Regions from separate parts of the Serratia sp. CoH_134_PS_4 genome, predicted to be linked through region 4. Evidence: predicted binding sites of a transcription regulator. Region 4 holds the regulator's gene; each other region holds the start of a gene.
What was found. Region 4 encodes CRP, which controls carbon source genes, mostly activating them, when cyclic AMP is high. Its sites were predicted from a motif close to ATGTGANNNNNNTCACAT; they were not measured.

Region 1: the regulator CRP is predicted to act here: its motif matches at 2,338-2,355, upstream of serA (phosphoglycerate dehydrogenase).
Region 2: the regulator CRP is predicted to act here: its motif matches at 813-830, upstream of deoC (deoxyribose-phosphate aldolase).
Region 3: the regulator CRP is predicted to act here: its motif matches at 1,587-1,604, upstream of AC2FCQ_RS06370 (YfcZ/YiiS family protein).

What each region holds. Positions count from the first base shown of each region.
Region 1 covers NZ_JBXWKI010000011.1:173,526-177,409, forward strand. The annotation lists RNA gene ssrS (6S RNA) at 41-223, shown strand; gene AC2FCQ_RS17845 (5-formyltetrahydrofolate cyclo-ligase) at 251-859, shown strand; gene serA (phosphoglycerate dehydrogenase) at 904-2,142, opposite strand; gene rpiA (ribose-5-phosphate isomerase RpiA) at 2,468-3,124, opposite strand; gene AC2FCQ_RS17860 (LysR family transcriptional regulator ArgP) at 3,328-3,884, shown strand, end outside.
Region 2 covers NZ_JBXWKI010000010.1:10,747-14,630, forward strand. The annotation lists gene AC2FCQ_RS16175 (NupC/NupG family nucleoside CNT transporter) at 1-679, shown strand, start outside; gene deoC (deoxyribose-phosphate aldolase) at 1,053-1,832, shown strand; gene deoA (thymidine phosphorylase) at 1,902-3,224, shown strand; gene deoB (phosphopentomutase) at 3,409-3,884, shown strand, end outside.
Region 3 covers NZ_JBXWKI010000002.1:234,038-237,921, forward strand. The annotation lists gene fadI (acetyl-CoA C-acyltransferase FadI) at 1-960, opposite strand, end outside; gene AC2FCQ_RS06370 (YfcZ/YiiS family protein) at 1,154-1,450, opposite strand; gene fadL (long-chain fatty acid transporter FadL) at 1,852-3,192, shown strand; gene mlaA (phospholipid-binding lipoprotein MlaA) at 3,319-3,884, opposite strand, start outside.
Region 4 covers NZ_JBXWKI010000009.1:46,192-50,075, reverse strand. The annotation lists gene AC2FCQ_RS15340 (YccS/YhfK family putative transporter) at 1-1,761, opposite strand, end outside; gene crp (cAMP-activated global transcriptional regulator CRP) at 1,816-2,448, opposite strand; gene AC2FCQ_RS15330 (OsmC family protein) at 2,828-3,235, shown strand; gene AC2FCQ_RS15325 (phosphoribulokinase) at 3,274-3,884, opposite strand, start outside.

The DNA of each region.
Region 1 (3,884 bases), on a different contig from region 4:
TTAAGTTGCTGAGATCCAAGGTTTCGGCAACGAGTAAAAAATTTCTCTGAGATGTTCGCCAGCGGGCCAGTCCCCTGAGCCGATATTTAGTACCAACAGAATGTGATGATCCGCGATCGGTGTGCATGCTCGGCCCGCCGAGAAGCCTTAAGATTGCGACAGCACGTTCACCTTGAACCATGGGTTCAAGGGTTACAGCCTGCGACGGCATCTCGGAGATTCCCCTTCCTCAGCGGTAAGTGTGCTGACTATGTCCTTTCAAGCCCAATATGCCCAACAGCGGCAAAATATCCGACAGCAAATCCGCCAACGTCGACGTGCTTTAACACCAGAACAACAACACAACTTTGCCCAGCAAACAGCCGAACGCATTGCGGCACATCCGCGTATTCTGGCAGCGCAAAGCGTCGCGGTATTTTTATCCTTTGATGGTGAGCTGGACACGCGTCCGCTGATTGAACGGTTATGGCAGTCAGGCAAGCGGGTTTATCTGCCCGTGCTGCATCCGTTCAGCCCCGGCAATCTGCTGTTCCTGCGCTATACCCCGGAAACGCCGCTGGCTAGCAACCGCTTCAATATCCGTGAGCCACAACTCGACGTGCGCCACGTGCTGCCTTTAAATTCGTTAGACGTGGTGCTAACGCCATTGGTGGCATTTGACAGCACAGGCCAGCGGTTAGGGATGGGCGGCGGCTTCTACGATCGCACCTTGCAAAACTGGCAGCAAACTGGCCCTTACCCCATCGGGTTAGCCCATGACTGCCAACAAGTGGAACAGATACCGGTGGAACATTGGGATATCCCGCTGCCGGAAATCGTGACCCCGTCGCAGAATTGGGCTTGGCAGATAGCGCAATAGCAAAAGGCCGGATAAATCCGGCCTTTGGGTTACAACGTTTTCAATCAGAGCAGCAAGCGAGAACGGATGGTGCCGGCAATTGCCTTCATACGTTGCAGTGCAGCGTCGGCACGTTCGGTTTCCGCGTCAATGTCGATGACCACGTAGCCGATTTCCGGGCCAGTTTGCAGGTACTGCGCAGCAATGTTCACCCCTTCTTCCGCGAAAATCTGGTTAATTTGCGTCAGTATGCCAGGGCGGTTTTCATGAATATGCAGCAGGCGGCTTACGTTAGCACTGTGTGCAGGCAACGACACTTCAGGGAAGTTGACCGCAGACAGCGTCGAGCCGTTGTCGGAGTATTTCGCCAGTTTGCCTGCGACTTCGTCACCGATATTTTCCTGCGCTTCCTGAGTCGAACCGCCAATGTGCGGGGTCAGGATCACATTATCGAACTCGCACAGCGGTGAGTTAAACGGCTCGCTGTTGGTAGCTGGCTCTTCCGGGAACACGTCAATCGCCGCGCCGGCTAAGTGTTTGCTGGCCAGTACGTTACACAGCGCAGGGATATCAACCACAGTGCCGCGTGAGGCGTTGATCAGAATAGAACCTGGCTTCATCAGCGCCAGCTCTTCTGCACCCATCATGTTCTTGGTCGACGGAGTTTCCGGCACGTGCAGCGTCACTACGTCGCTCATGTTGAGCAAATCGGACAGGTGGCGAACCTGCTGTGCATTACCTAATGGCAGCTTGTTCTCAATATCGTAAAAGAACACTTTCATGCCCAGGCCTTCGGCCAGGATGCCCAACTGGGTACCGATATGACCGTAGCCAATAATTCCCAGCTTCTTGCCACGCGCTTCAAACGAGCCAACGGCCAGTTTTTGCCATTCACCCCGGTGCGCTTTGGCGTTAGCGGACGGAATACCGCGCAGCATCAGCAGCAGTTCGCCCAGCACCATTTCGGCCACGGATCGGGTATTAGAGAAAGGTGCGTTAAACACCGGAACGCCGCGTTTGGTCGCCGCTTTCAGATCAACCTGGTTAGTACCGATACAGAAACACCCCACCGCCACCAGCTTTTCTGCGGCAGCGAAAACCTCTTCGGTCAGATGCGTACGCGATCGGATGCCGACGAAGTGAGCATCGCGAATGGATGCCTTAAGCGATTCGGTGTCTAACGCACCTTTGTGATATTCAATGTTGGTATATCCGGCTGCCAGCAGATTATCTACCGTGCTCTGATGAACCCCTTCCACCAACAGGAATTTAATCCTGTCTTTCTCCAATGATACTTTTGCCATTTACCCGACCCTATGTTCAGACTTCAGAAGCGGCTGTTGTCAAACAGCACCCATCCAACATAACAAAAATAACGCAGGCGGCAATACAAACGATTGCCCGCCCGCCAGTACAAGGCTCAGGGTTGTCGGCGGTTTCTGGTAGAAAATGCCATAGGGAAAGAATTAGACAGGAGCTTCGTGGAGCTAACGCTCATAATGTGACATATGTCACCAAATTTGGCGCTTTTAATAAAAGATATTTTAGCCAGTGAATTATTCGGTCTGGTGGGATCCAAGATCCTATACCACAGGGGCACTGCCTGCTGCGCCCCTGCGGAGAGATTCTTTATTTGATGACTTTCACACCCTCAGGTGTCCCAACCAGCGCCACATCGGCACCACGGTTGGCGAACAGACCGACAGTGACAACGCCGGCAATACCGTTAATTTTATTTTCCAACGCAATGGCATCGACGATGTTCAGGTTATGTACATCGAGGATCACGTTGCCGTTATCGGTCAGTACATTCTGGCGATACTCTGGCAGACCGCCCAGTTTCACCAGCTCACGTGCGACGTAGGAACGCGCCATCGGGATCACTTCCACGGGCAACGGGAATTTACCCAGTACGTCGACCTGCTTGGTCGAATCGACGATACAGATAAACTTACGCGCAATGGCGGCAATGATTTTTTCACGCGTCAGCGCAGCGCCGCCGCCTTTGATCATCTGCATCTGGCGGTTGATTTCATCGGCCCCATCGACATAGATATCCAGCGAATCCACTTCATTGCTGTCGAACACGTGGATGCCGAGGCTTTTCAGCTTGGCCGTGGAAGCGTCAGAGCTGGACACCGCCCCTTCGATTTGGTGCTTGATCGAGCCGAGTGCATCAATAAAATGGGCGGCGGTCGAGCCCGTGCCAACACCGACGATGGTGCCTGGGGTAACGTAATCCAGCGCTGCCCAGCCCACCGCTTTTTTCAGTTCATCCTGCGTCATAATATGTCCCTTGCCTCTGTACGAAAACGTGTGCGTATTATAGGGTAAATCGCTATTTTTCACTCAGGCAGGATCACACTTCTTTGCCCTAAGCCGCATTTTTAGGCGCATCGCGGCAATATGTCCCGGTGATTTTCCACCTGTAAAACGCCAGAGATGTGGCATAGTGCCTGTATCAATTTACTTTAAGGGATATCTTTCCGATGAAACGCCCAGACTATCGAACGCTACAAGCGCTGGACGCGGTGATCCGTGAGCGTGGCTTTGAGCGCGCCGCGCAAAAACTTTGTATCACCCAATCGGCAGTATCCCAGCGCATCAAGCAGTTGGAAAACCTGTTCGGCCAGCCGCTGTTGGTACGCACCGTGCCGCCTCGGCCGACCGAACAGGGCCAGAAGCTGCTGGCGTTGCTGCATCAGGTTGAATTGCTGGAAGAAGAGTGGCTGGGTAACGACACCGGCATTGATACGCCGCTGCTGCTGTCGCTGGCGGTTAATGCCGACAGCCTGGCGACCTGGCTGCTGCCGGCATTAAAGCCGGTACTGACCGATTCCCCTATCCGCCTGAATTTGCAGGTGGAAGACGAAACACGTACTCAGGAACGCCTGCGGCGCGGTGAAGTGGTCGGTGCGGTGAGTATCCAGCCACAACCGCTGCCAAGCTGCCTGGTGGATCAACTGGGCGCACTGGACTATCTGTTTGTCGCCTCAAAAGGCTTTGCCGAGCGTTACTTCCCGAATGGCGTTACGCGTTCCGCGCT
Region 2 (3,884 bases), on a different contig from region 4:
ATACCTGATTGCCGCGTCGTTCATGGCAGCGCCGGGTGGATTGCTGTTTGCCAAGCTGATGGTGCCAGAAACCGAAAAAACCCACGATAAAGACGATGCGATGAAGCTGATCGCCGAAGAGGATCGCCCGGCTAACGTGATCGATGCGGCGGCCTCGGGTGCGGCTTCGGGCATGCAATTGGCGCTGAACGTCGGTGCGATGCTGTTGGCGTTTATCGCATTGATTGCGTTGTTGAACGGTATTCTCGGCGGTATTGGCGGTTGGTTCGACTATCCGCAACTGTCGCTGGAACTGATTCTGGGTTGGGTATTCTCACCGATCGCCTTCCTGATTGGTGTGCCATGGCATGAAGCGATGACTGCCGGTTCGTTTATCGGCCAGAAGATTATCGTGAATGAATTTGTCGCCTACATGAACTTTGGCGCTTACCTGCGTCCAGACGATGTGGTTGCGGCTGACGGGCTGCAGGTGCTGTCTATGCATACCAAGGCCATCATTTCCTTTGCACTGTGCGGCTTCGCCAACCTGTCATCGGTGGCGATCTTGCTGGGTGGTTTGGGCAGCATGGCGCCAAACCGTCGTCACGATATTGCGCGTTTCGGTCTGAAAGCCGTGGCTGCCGGTACGCTCTCCAACTTAATGAGCGCAACCATTGCCGGGTTCTTCTTGGCACTCTAAGCCAGATTCTGTCTTGCCCTGGCGCAACATGCTCTATGGCAGGACTCCGCCTATACTCTAAGACGGGCACAGATGCTGTGCCCGTTGTCTTTGTCCGTTTCTTTAGCGAATTTGTGAACGATATCGCGTTATTTTGTGATGCTCTTCACATATAATTCCGGCCTGTTACAGTGTTATTTCATATAGTGTGACTGTGAGCGCGAATCGCCCCGGGCGATCGTGTTCAAATAGCTATTACTGACCCTGCACGAAACGAAGGGTCATGCGCGGTGAGAAGGATCTCAGTGGCCGCCGTGGGAGCTTTGTTCCCCAGCGCTGTCTTCAAGGAACCAAGTCCGCTCGCCAACATCCAGGTTCTCAGTTGGAGAGTTTTATGACCGAACTAACCGCAGCAGCGCAACGTGCGCTGACCTTAATGGATTTAACCACGCTGAACGATGATGACACCGACGAGAAGGTGATCGCGTTGTGTCGTCAGGCGAACAGCCCGGCAGGCCATACGGCGGCCATCTGTATTTACCCGCGTTTTATCCCTATAGCGCGTAAAACGTTGCGCGAACAGGGGACGCCGGATATCCGCATTGCGACCGTAACCAATTTCCCGCATGGCAACGACGATATCGACATCGCGCTGGCGGAAACCCGTGCGGCTATCGCTTACGGTGCTGATGAAGTGGATGTGGTATTCCCTTATCGCGCGTTGCTCGCCGGCAATGAGCAAGTGGGATTTGAACTGGTAAAACAGTGCAAACAGGTCTGTCAGGCGGCTAATGTCCTGCTGAAAGTGATCATCGAAACCGGTGAGCTAAAGCAGGCGAATCTGATTCGTAAGGCGTCGGAGATTGCCATCAAGGCCGGTGCTGACTTTATCAAAACCTCTACCGGTAAAGTGCCCGTCAACGCGACGCTGGAAAGTGCTGAGCTAATGATGTCGGTGATCCGCGATATGAATGTCGCCAAAACCGTAGGCTTCAAGCCGGCCGGTGGTGTTCGTACGGCGGAAGATGCGCTGCATTATCTGCAACTTGCCGATCGTATTCTGGGTGAAGGCTGGGCCGATGCGCGTCATTTCCGCTTCGGGGCGTCCAGCTTATTAGCCAGCCTGCTGACGACGCTGGGCCACAGTGCCGAGAGGTCCGGTAGCGGTTACTGATCGATTACGTCGGCAACGCGCGATACGGCGCCTGCCTGCACCCTACATTCGCTAAAACAGGGGGATGCCTTGTTCCTGGCACAAGAAATTATTCGTAAGAAACGTGACGGTCAGCCGTTGAGCGAAGCGGAAATCCGCTTTTTCATCAATGGGATCCGTGACAATGTGGTTTCCGAAGGTCAGATCGCCGCGCTGGCGATGACCATTTATTTCCACGATATGACCATGCCGGAGCGCGTGGCGCTCACCATGGCAATGCGTGATTCCGGCACCGTGCTGGACTGGAAAAGTTTGTCGCTGAATGGACCTTTAGTCGACAAGCATTCCACAGGCGGTGTGGGCGATGTGACGTCGCTGATGCTCGGTCCCATGGTCGCCGCATGTGGCGGTTATGTCCCAATGATTTCTGGCCGTGGTTTGGGCCATACCGGTGGGACATTGGACAAGCTGGAGGCCATCCCGGGCTTTAATATTTTCCCGGACGACAATGCCTTCCGTAAGATTATTCAGGACGTAGGCGTTGCGATTATCGGCCAAACCAGCTCGCTGGCACCGGCGGACAAGCGTTTCTACGCGACCCGTGACATTACCGCGACCGTGGATTCTATCCCGCTGATCACCGCGTCTATTCTGGCGAAAAAGCTGGCAGAAGGCCTGGATGCCTTGGTGATGGACGTTAAAGTCGGTTCTGGTGCCTTTATGCCAACTTACGCGTTGTCGGCTGACTTGGCACAGGCGATTGTTGGCGTGGCCAACGGTGCGGGCTGCAAAACCACGGCATTGCTGACAGACATGAACCAGGTACTGGCTTCGAGCGCGGGTAATGCGGTGGAAGTGCGTGAAGCGGTGCGCTTCCTTACCGGTGAATACCGCAACCCACGCCTGTTGGAAGTGACCATGGCGTTGTGTGTGGAGATGTTGCTTTCCGGTGCGCTGGCGAAAGACGACGCCGATGCGCGTGCCAAGCTCCAGGCGGTATTGGACAATGGTAAGGCAGCAGAGGTGTTTGGTCGGATGGTGGCTGCACAACAAGGCCCGACCGATTTCGTTGAGCGTTACGACAGCTATCTGCCTGCGGCAACCCTGAGCAAGCCCGTTTATGCCGAGAAGCAGGGCATTATCAGCGCGATGGATACCCGCGCGCTGGGCATGGCCGTCGTGTCACTGGGCGGTGGCCGTCGTCGTGCGACCGACAGTATTGATTACAGCGTGGGCCTGACTGGCGTGGCACGTCTGGGCGACAAAGTGGATTCTCAGCAGCCGCTGGCGGTGATCCATGCCAACGACGAAGAAACTTGGCAGCAGGCGGCCGAAGCGGTCCGCAGTGCCATGACGCTAAGCGACAAAGCACCGGAAGAGACGCCGGTAGTTTACAAACGCATTTCGGAATAAGTATTACCTTTACAACATTTATAGCGGTAGCCAAACTCGCTGCCGCTATACCCAATGAATTTCAAGGTGCAGGTAGGCGGCAACGGAAGGAATCCCAGGAGCTTGGTAAATCCAGTGACTGGGGTGAGTGAAGGCAACCCACACACCTGCGGTTTGAAAGACGACGGGTATACAGGAGAGCATGATGAAACGCACATTTATTATGGTATTAGACTCATTCGGTATTGGCGCAAGCGAAGATGCTGAGAAATTTGGCGATCAGGGTTCCGATACGCTGGGCCATATTGCCGATGTTTGCGCGCGCGGTGAAGCCAACGTTGGCCGTCAGGGCCCGTTGACACTGCCTAACCTGAGCCGTTTGGGCTTGGGTAAAGCGGCGGAAGAGTCCACTGGCACCTTCCCGCAAGGGCTGGATCGCAATGCGGATATCATTGGTGCCTACGGTTATGCCAGCGAGCTTTCTTCTGGTAAAGATACGCCGTCAGGCCACTGGGAAATCGCCGGTGTGCCGGTCTTGTTCGACTGGGGCTATTTCAGCGACGAGCACAACAGCTTCCCACAAGAACTGCTGGACAAACTGGTTGAACGTGCCAATTTGCCCGGCTATCTCGGCAACTGCCACTCATCTGGCACGGTGATCCTCGACCAACTGGGTGAAGA
Region 3 (3,884 bases), on a different contig from region 4:
GGACGGCCCAAGCAGCATGTCTTCCCATACGTCGATAGCGGCAAAAGCAAAACTGCGTAGATAGCCCAAGGGTTGCAGGCCCAGCTCTTTTGCACGCGACTCACTCATCATCAACACGGCGGCTGCACCGTCAGTCAACGGCGTGCTGTTCGCGGCAGTGACGCTGCCATGCTTACGGTCAAAGGCCGGTTTTAGTTTCGCGTAGGAAGCCAGGCTGGAGTCTTTACGGACGTTATTGTCTTCAGCAATCTGTGTGCGATACGGCGGTACGTAGGCGGTCATCACTTCATCATGCAACAGCCCTTGCTCCCAGGCTTTGGCCGCCAATTGGTGAGAACGGTGCGCCAGCGCGTCCTGCTCTTCCCGGGTGATACCGTGGCTTTTCGCCATTTGCTCGGCAGTATCGCCCATGCGCAAGCCGGTTGAGTATTCAGCCACTGCCGGCGGTACTGGCATCAGATCGCGGAATTTCAATCGACTGAACAACTTGAGACGCTGTGACAGGGTGCGTGCTTTGTTGACGTCCACCAGCGTACGCGCCAGCGCTTTGCTGACGCCAATAGGCAATACCGAAGAGGAATCAGCGCCGCCGGCAATACCAATACTGATACTGCCCGCCATAATGCTTTCCGCCACGTTGGCAATCGCCTGGAAACTGGTGGCGCACGCGCGCGACACGCTGTACGCATCGGTATGCACACTCATGCCGGTGCCCAACACGATTTCACGCGCAATGTTCGGCGCTTCTGGCATTTGTACGACCTGACCGAATACCAATTGTTCGATCAGGGCCGGATCAATCCCGCTGCGGGCCAACAGTTCGCTCACCGCCGTTTTACCCAAATCCACCGCAGGAATACCGTGATAAGCGGTTGCCTGCTTGGCAAAGGGGGTACGCAGTCCATTTACAATAGCAATACGGTCACCGTGACGGGTCACCAACGGCAGTGCCTTACTCATAAACGCTCCTGAAGAAAATAACGTCAGCGCAACGGCCAAAAAAGAGGTCTGACCTGATGAGGTCATTGTTAACCAAATGTTTACATTTGGCAAACCGTCAGAAGTGAAAACTGAGAGCAGGAGCAACTTTCTACAGAGGGATAAAGGGAAAGGCAGCGGTGCGGGTTTGCCCCACACCGTTTTACAGCAGTGATTAACGCAGGCCGAGCTGGAAGATCAGGGTTTCAGCCTGGCAGGCAAAGGTGAAATCCGCCGCCAGTTCCACGCCACCGTCAACCGGTTTAATGCTACTGCTGATGTCACAAGGATCAGATTCCACGTTGCGGGCTTTTTCGGTCAACACGGCCAGCATTTTCTCCGCATCCTGCTGATTAGCAAATACCTGGCTGTAGGAAGCGGTACAATCCGTATTGTCCATCACGGTACCCACATCGACACAGCAACAGGCGGCCGTTTCCTGGGCACTACATTTATTCAGCGAATTTGACATGGTTGATTCTCCTCAGGGACCGCCATCACGCGAGTCCAAATTGCCATTTAGCGAATGGCGCAAAGATACAAGATTCTGCGCTTATTTTACTCTGCGGCGAAACCGATCACTAGCACTTACTTTTTATGGGTGTTTTAAGTGATGGAAATCACAAACGAAAATCGTTGTCTGCTAAGGAATGGTAAGAATTTTGTTATGTAGGGGTGGTTTTTTGTTAGCCAGATCTCTCTTTTGATATCAATTTGGAAATATTTAAAAAACAATGTTGCAACATTCTCACAGGTCGGACCTATAATTCAGCCACTGGTCTGATTTGTCTGAATGAGATCGGACCCTACAATCGCGCGCTTCCTTGTTACTTTATGTAACATGTTTAAATAATAAACACATAAAATGAGGTTTTGGTCATGAGCCAGAAAAACCTATTTACTAAATCAGCTCTCGCAGCTGCAGTGGCAATTATTTCTTCAAACGTGTCTGCCGCCGGATTCCAGCTGAATGAGTTCTCAGCAGCTGGTTTAGGACGTGCGTATTCTGGCGAAGGCGCCATGGCAGATACCGCGGCTTCTGCCAGCCGCAACCCGGCCCTCCTGATGATGTATACCCGCCCAGAGCTGTCTATCGGTGCGGTGTTTATCGATCCGGACGTAGACATTTCAGGCAAGTCACCTTCTGGTGCCAGCCTGGATGCAAAAAACATTGCCCCAACAGCCTGGGTGCCAAACCTGCACTACGTTCAGCCGATTAACGATCAATTTGCCGTGGGCGGCTCGGTAACGAGCAACTATGGCTTGGCTACCGAATTTAACGACGGTTACACCGCAGGTGCTTACGGCGGTAAAACCGACCTGACCACCGTGAACCTGAACCTGAGCGGTGCTTATCGCCTCAATCAACACTTCAGCTTCGGCCTGGGCTTCGATGCCGTTTATGCCAAAGCCAAACTCGAGCGTTATGCTGGCGAACTGCCGAAACTGATCGCAGCACAAGGCATGCAGAGTGGACAACTGACGCCGCAGCAGGCACAGCAGATTGGCGGCATCCCGGCAGACACCCAGCTTTCTCATCTGAAAGGTGACAAATGGGGCTTTGGCTGGAACGCCGGTATCCTGTACGAAGTGGATGAAAACAACCGTTACGGTTTCACCTACCGTTCTGAAGTAAAAATTAAGTTCGACGGTGATTACAAAAGCAGCCTACCGTCGGCTTATAACCCACTGCTCGGTCCCGCTGGACTGCCTTACGGCACCAATGGCAGCACCATCCCAGGCTCTTTGGACCTGAACCTGCCGGAAATGTGGGAAATCTCAGGTTATAACAAAGTTGCACCTCAGTGGGCGGTCCACTACAGCATGGCTTACACCAGCTGGAGCCAGTTCCAGGAGTTGAAGGCTACCGGCAACGGCGGTCAGACCCTGTTTGAGAAACATGAAGGCTTCAGAGACTCTTACCGTATTGCCTTGGGTACCAGCTACTTCTACGACGACAACTGGACCTTCCGTACCGGTATCGCCTTCGATGACAGCCCGGTGCCCGCGCAAAACCGTTCTATCTCAATTCCGGATCAGGACCGTCTGTGGCTGAGCGCAGGTACCACCTACGCGTTCAACAAAGACGCCTCGGTTGACGTCGGCATTTCCTACATGCACGGCCAGAAAGTGACCATCAAAGAAGGCCCATACACCTTCGACTCCGTGGGCAAGGCCTGGTTGTACGGTGCTAACTTCAACTATCGCTTCTAATACTATCGATACTGTCGATACAGAAGCCAAAAGCGCCCTTCGGGGCGCTTTTTTATTGCCGGTTATCCGCCGCATATAAAAAAACCCGCCAGGGGCGGGTTTTTTCATTCCAATCGCTAACCGAGGTTATTGCGAGTCTATCTCGTCCAGGTCGCCCTGAATCGCTTGAGCATTCGGGTTGATTTCCGGTTTCAATGACCCACCGTTCGCCAGGAAGTCGTTCCGCTGGAAATAAGCTTCACGCACCATCAAGTACGGATCAGAAGAGTTGCGCAGCAGGCCATCTGAATCCAACAGCTCGGCGCGGGTTTCAATCCCTTCGATGACCCATTTGCCTGCTGACATCCAGAAGGTCAGGTAGCTCAGCACGGGATAAACCGTATCCGCCCAGTCGCCACCCTCTTCACGCAAGGTGAAACTGCCGTAGCCCGGTAACATCACATAAGGGCCATAGCCAACACCATAGTGCCCTAAGGTGCTGCCGAAACGGTTCGGCTCTTCGCGCGCCAGTTTCGGGTTAGCCATCCCTGCAACGTCGATCAAACCGCCCATCCCCAAAAGGGTGTTGAGGAAGAAACGGTTAAAGTGGATCATCCCCTTGTAGGGATCGCCTTTCAGGAAGGAGTTTACCATGCTGGCCGGCTCTTCCAGGTTGGACGTGAAATTGCTGATGCCATTACGCGCAGGCATCG
Region 4 (3,884 bases):
AACAATAAACTGGCTGTGTGTCACCCACAGGCGCATATCCGCCAGATAGCTCGATTCAAACCCCGGCTCCTGCATTGCCTGATTAAGCGAGGTGAAAAGCGCATTGTGTGACTGATTGACCTGCATGCGGGCATAGGCCAGCGCACTGGGATCGGGCTCTTGCTCTTCCAACAGTAAACGCAATGCCTGTTGATCGTTCTCCAGCGCTTGGTGAGCGTTCTTACGCAGCAAACCGCTTTGCCACTGTGGCCATAACCAGATGGTGCTGCCGAACACCAGCACACAACCGATCAAGGTATCGATCAGGCGTGGAACCAAAAAATGGGTACCGTTTAGCGCCAGTAATTGCAAGGTGTAGACCGCCGTTACCGTAAAACCAATCACTGCCAACCCGTAGTTTTTACGCGAGACCAAGTAGGCCAGCAGGGTGATAACCAGCATTACGCTCAGCGTTTCAGCCTCAGGCAACTGCAGTTGCAGCAGGCCGGCGGCGAGCACCAGCCCAACCAGGGTGCCAAGCGCACGGTGCTGGATACGTACCCGGGTGGCGTTGTAGCCATTCTGGCTCACCAGCATGATGGTCAGCAGTATCCAGTAAGGCTTCGGTAAGTTGAAAATCATCCCGAGGCTACTGCCGGCAGCGAGTGTGACACCCAGGCGTGCCGCATTGCGCAGGGCGTTGGATTTAAATGACAGATAACTAACTAGCGCAGGCCAGAACGGCAAACGGTTTTGATTGGCCATCAGATCGCGTCGGTAAAGCGGGTGTTGGGTGCGTAACAGACGAGCAATACGGCTGAAATGGTAGTAACAGAACTGCCCAACGGGGTTATCCGGGTGCTGCGCTGCCACTTTCTCTAGCGCCGCCAGTTCATTGTCCATATTGAAACGCTGAGAATGCTGGTGATAGAGAATATCGTGTGCCACCGTGCGCAGCCGGCCGGCAATCACCTGTGCATTGCGGCGGATGATGGCTTCGGCCTGGCTTTGCTCCACCAGTTTTTGCACTTCTTCCGGCAGATGTAGACTGACGGTAATGTGTTCCTGCAGATCCAGTGCGACCTGAAAAGTACGCTGTAGGCGCTTTTGTTCGAGGTTACTGGCGTGCGGTAGAAAGTTAAGCTGCTGATACAGCAGGGTGATCAGATCCATCACTTTTTGCTGGCGTATCAACAGTGGCGGTAATGCGGTCTGTGGATCGGTATGCTGGGTCAGCAGCGAATATTTGGCCTCAAAGTAGTCCGCCAGTTCCAAATAGAGCTGATTGAGCGATTCGCGCATCGGTTGTTCTTTCCACAGCGTGAACCAAAACCAGGTAAACAGCCCGTACCAGGCGGTACCCACGACGTATAGCAGCGGTGCGTGCCAAAGCGGAACTGTACCGGCCATACTGAGGGAGAAAATGGCGGCAACCAGCGAGGCGGGCAACAGGCGGGCATGTAACGGACTTATTTCACCGCTGACGCCGAGAAGCAGTGCCAGGCCAAGCATCAACACCGGCAACGGCAAGTGCCAAAGCAATGCTTGCTGTAATAGCAGGCTGCTGAGTGCAAATAGAGAGCCACCGACGATCAGACGTTTGAAGAAGCGTTTGTGAGGGGTGTCTAGCCCGGCAATATTGCAGCAGGCAGGAACCAGGGAAAATAATAGGCCGTATTGCAGTTGGCCGCTCAACAGGCCGAGTAACACTGGCAGGCACAGCACCAGCGTTTGCCGCAGTGCATAGTTGACTTCCGGGTGGTAAATCAGTCTGCGCCACATGATGACTTGGGGCATAAAAAAACGGCGCGAATCATCGCGCCGTTTTTTCAGTGATTAACGCGTGCCGTAAACGACAATGGTTTTGCCGTGGGCGGAGATCAGGTTTTGATCTTCAAGCATTTTCAGAATACGGCCAACGGTTTCACGTGAACAACCGACGATTTGGCCAATTTCCTGACGAGTAATTTTAATCTGCATACCATCAGGATGGGTCATGGCATCAGGTTGTTTCGCCAGGTTCAGCAGTGTTTGCGCGATACGGCCTGTAACGTCCAGGAAGGCGAGGTTACCCACTTTCTCAGATGTTATCTGCAGACGGTTTGCCATCTGGGCTGACAGGCGCATCAGGATGTCCGGGTTGACCTGAATTAACTGGCGGAATTTCTTGTAGGAAATTTCAGCCACTTCGCAGGCGGTCTTCGCCCTAACCCAGGCGCTACGCTCCTGACCTTCTTCAAATAATCCAAGCTCGCCGATGAAATCCCCCTGGTTAAGGTAGGATAAAATCATCTCTTTACCTTCTTCATCCTTAATCAGCACCGCGACGGAGCCTTTGACGATGTAGTAAAGCGTTTCGGCTTTTTCACCTTGGTGAATCAGCGTACTTTTGGATGGATATTTGTGGATATGGCAATGAGACAGGAACCATTCGAGAGTAGGGTCTGTTTGCGGTTTGCCGAGAACCATTCGCTGTTATCCTCTGTTGTTATCGCTGCCTTGTGTCACAGGGGTCAGAGTTCCCTGTAAAACCTGTTGTCGCCGTTGTTTTAATGGTGGCTATCAGCAGATTTTGAGGCGTGTCATAAATATACGCTGTCGCTCTAGCATATTAACTTGCCGGGAGAGCTGCAAGCTACATTCTGTTAACATACCGGTAAAGGAGCCTTTCCCTGGGAGTTTCCCTGAAATCAGTGTCCCGGAAAGATTTATTGCGGCTCTGTTTGTAGCACAGAGTGAGGCGGGTGTCTTGTGTTGTCTCGCTTCAGCATGATTAGCATCAGGTTCCGTTGCCAGTTTCTATGCGAAAGCGTACCCTGATTTTAAGAAATTAACCGGAGTGACCAGTATGCAGGCAAGAGTTAAGTGGGTGGAAGGGTTAACGTTTCTGGGTGAATCCGCGTCTGGCCATCAGGTGTTGATGGACGGCAATGCGGGCGACAAAGCGCCCAGCCCGATGGAAATGGTGCTGATGTCGGTAGGGGGCTGTAGTGCTATCGATGTGGTGTCGATCCTGCAAAAAGGGCGTAATGATGTGCGTGATTGCGAGGTCAAGCTGACTTCTGAACGACGTGAAGAAGCACCGCGGCTGTTCACCCATATCAACCTGCACTTTATCGTGAGCGGTAAAGATCTGAGCGACAAAATCGTTGAGCGGGCGGTGAATCTCTCGGCGGAGAAATACTGCTCGGTGTCATTGATGCTGAGTAAGGCCGCCAGCGTGACTCACAGCTTTGAAATCCGCGACGTGGCCTAATGGTGAAAAGGCGCGGCTGACTGCCGCGCTCTACCCACTTATTCGATTTTTTTGCCTTCCAGCAGACGCTGCACCAAGGGTGCCATGATCAGCTCCATCGCCAGCCCCATTTTGCCGCCCGGCACCACAAGCGTATTGATGTGTGAGATAAAGGATCCCTGCAGCATCGCCAGTAAATAAGGGAAGTCGATTTGATCCAGGCCGCGGAAGTGAATCACCACAAAGCTCTCGTCCAGCGAAGGGATCGCCTTGGCGGCAAACGGATTCGACGTGTCGACCGTGGGTACCCGCTGGAAGTTGATATGGGTGCGTGAGAACTGCGGCGTAATGTAGTTGATGTAATCCTCCATCGAACGTACCACCGAGTCCATCACCGCTTCACGGGAGTGGCCGCGTTCACCGGTATCGCGGATCAGCTTCTGAATCCATTCCAGATTCACGATAGGCACCACGCCAACCAACAGGTCGACATGTTTGGCCACGTCGTTGTGTTCGGTCACTACGCCGCCGTGTAGCCCTTCATAGAACAGCACGTCAGTCGGTGCCGGTAAAGGCTCCCAAGGTGTAAAGGTACCGGGAACCTGGTTATAGGGCACCGCTTCATCGTAGGTATGCAGATACTTGCGTGAACGGCCGGTACCGTTCTTGC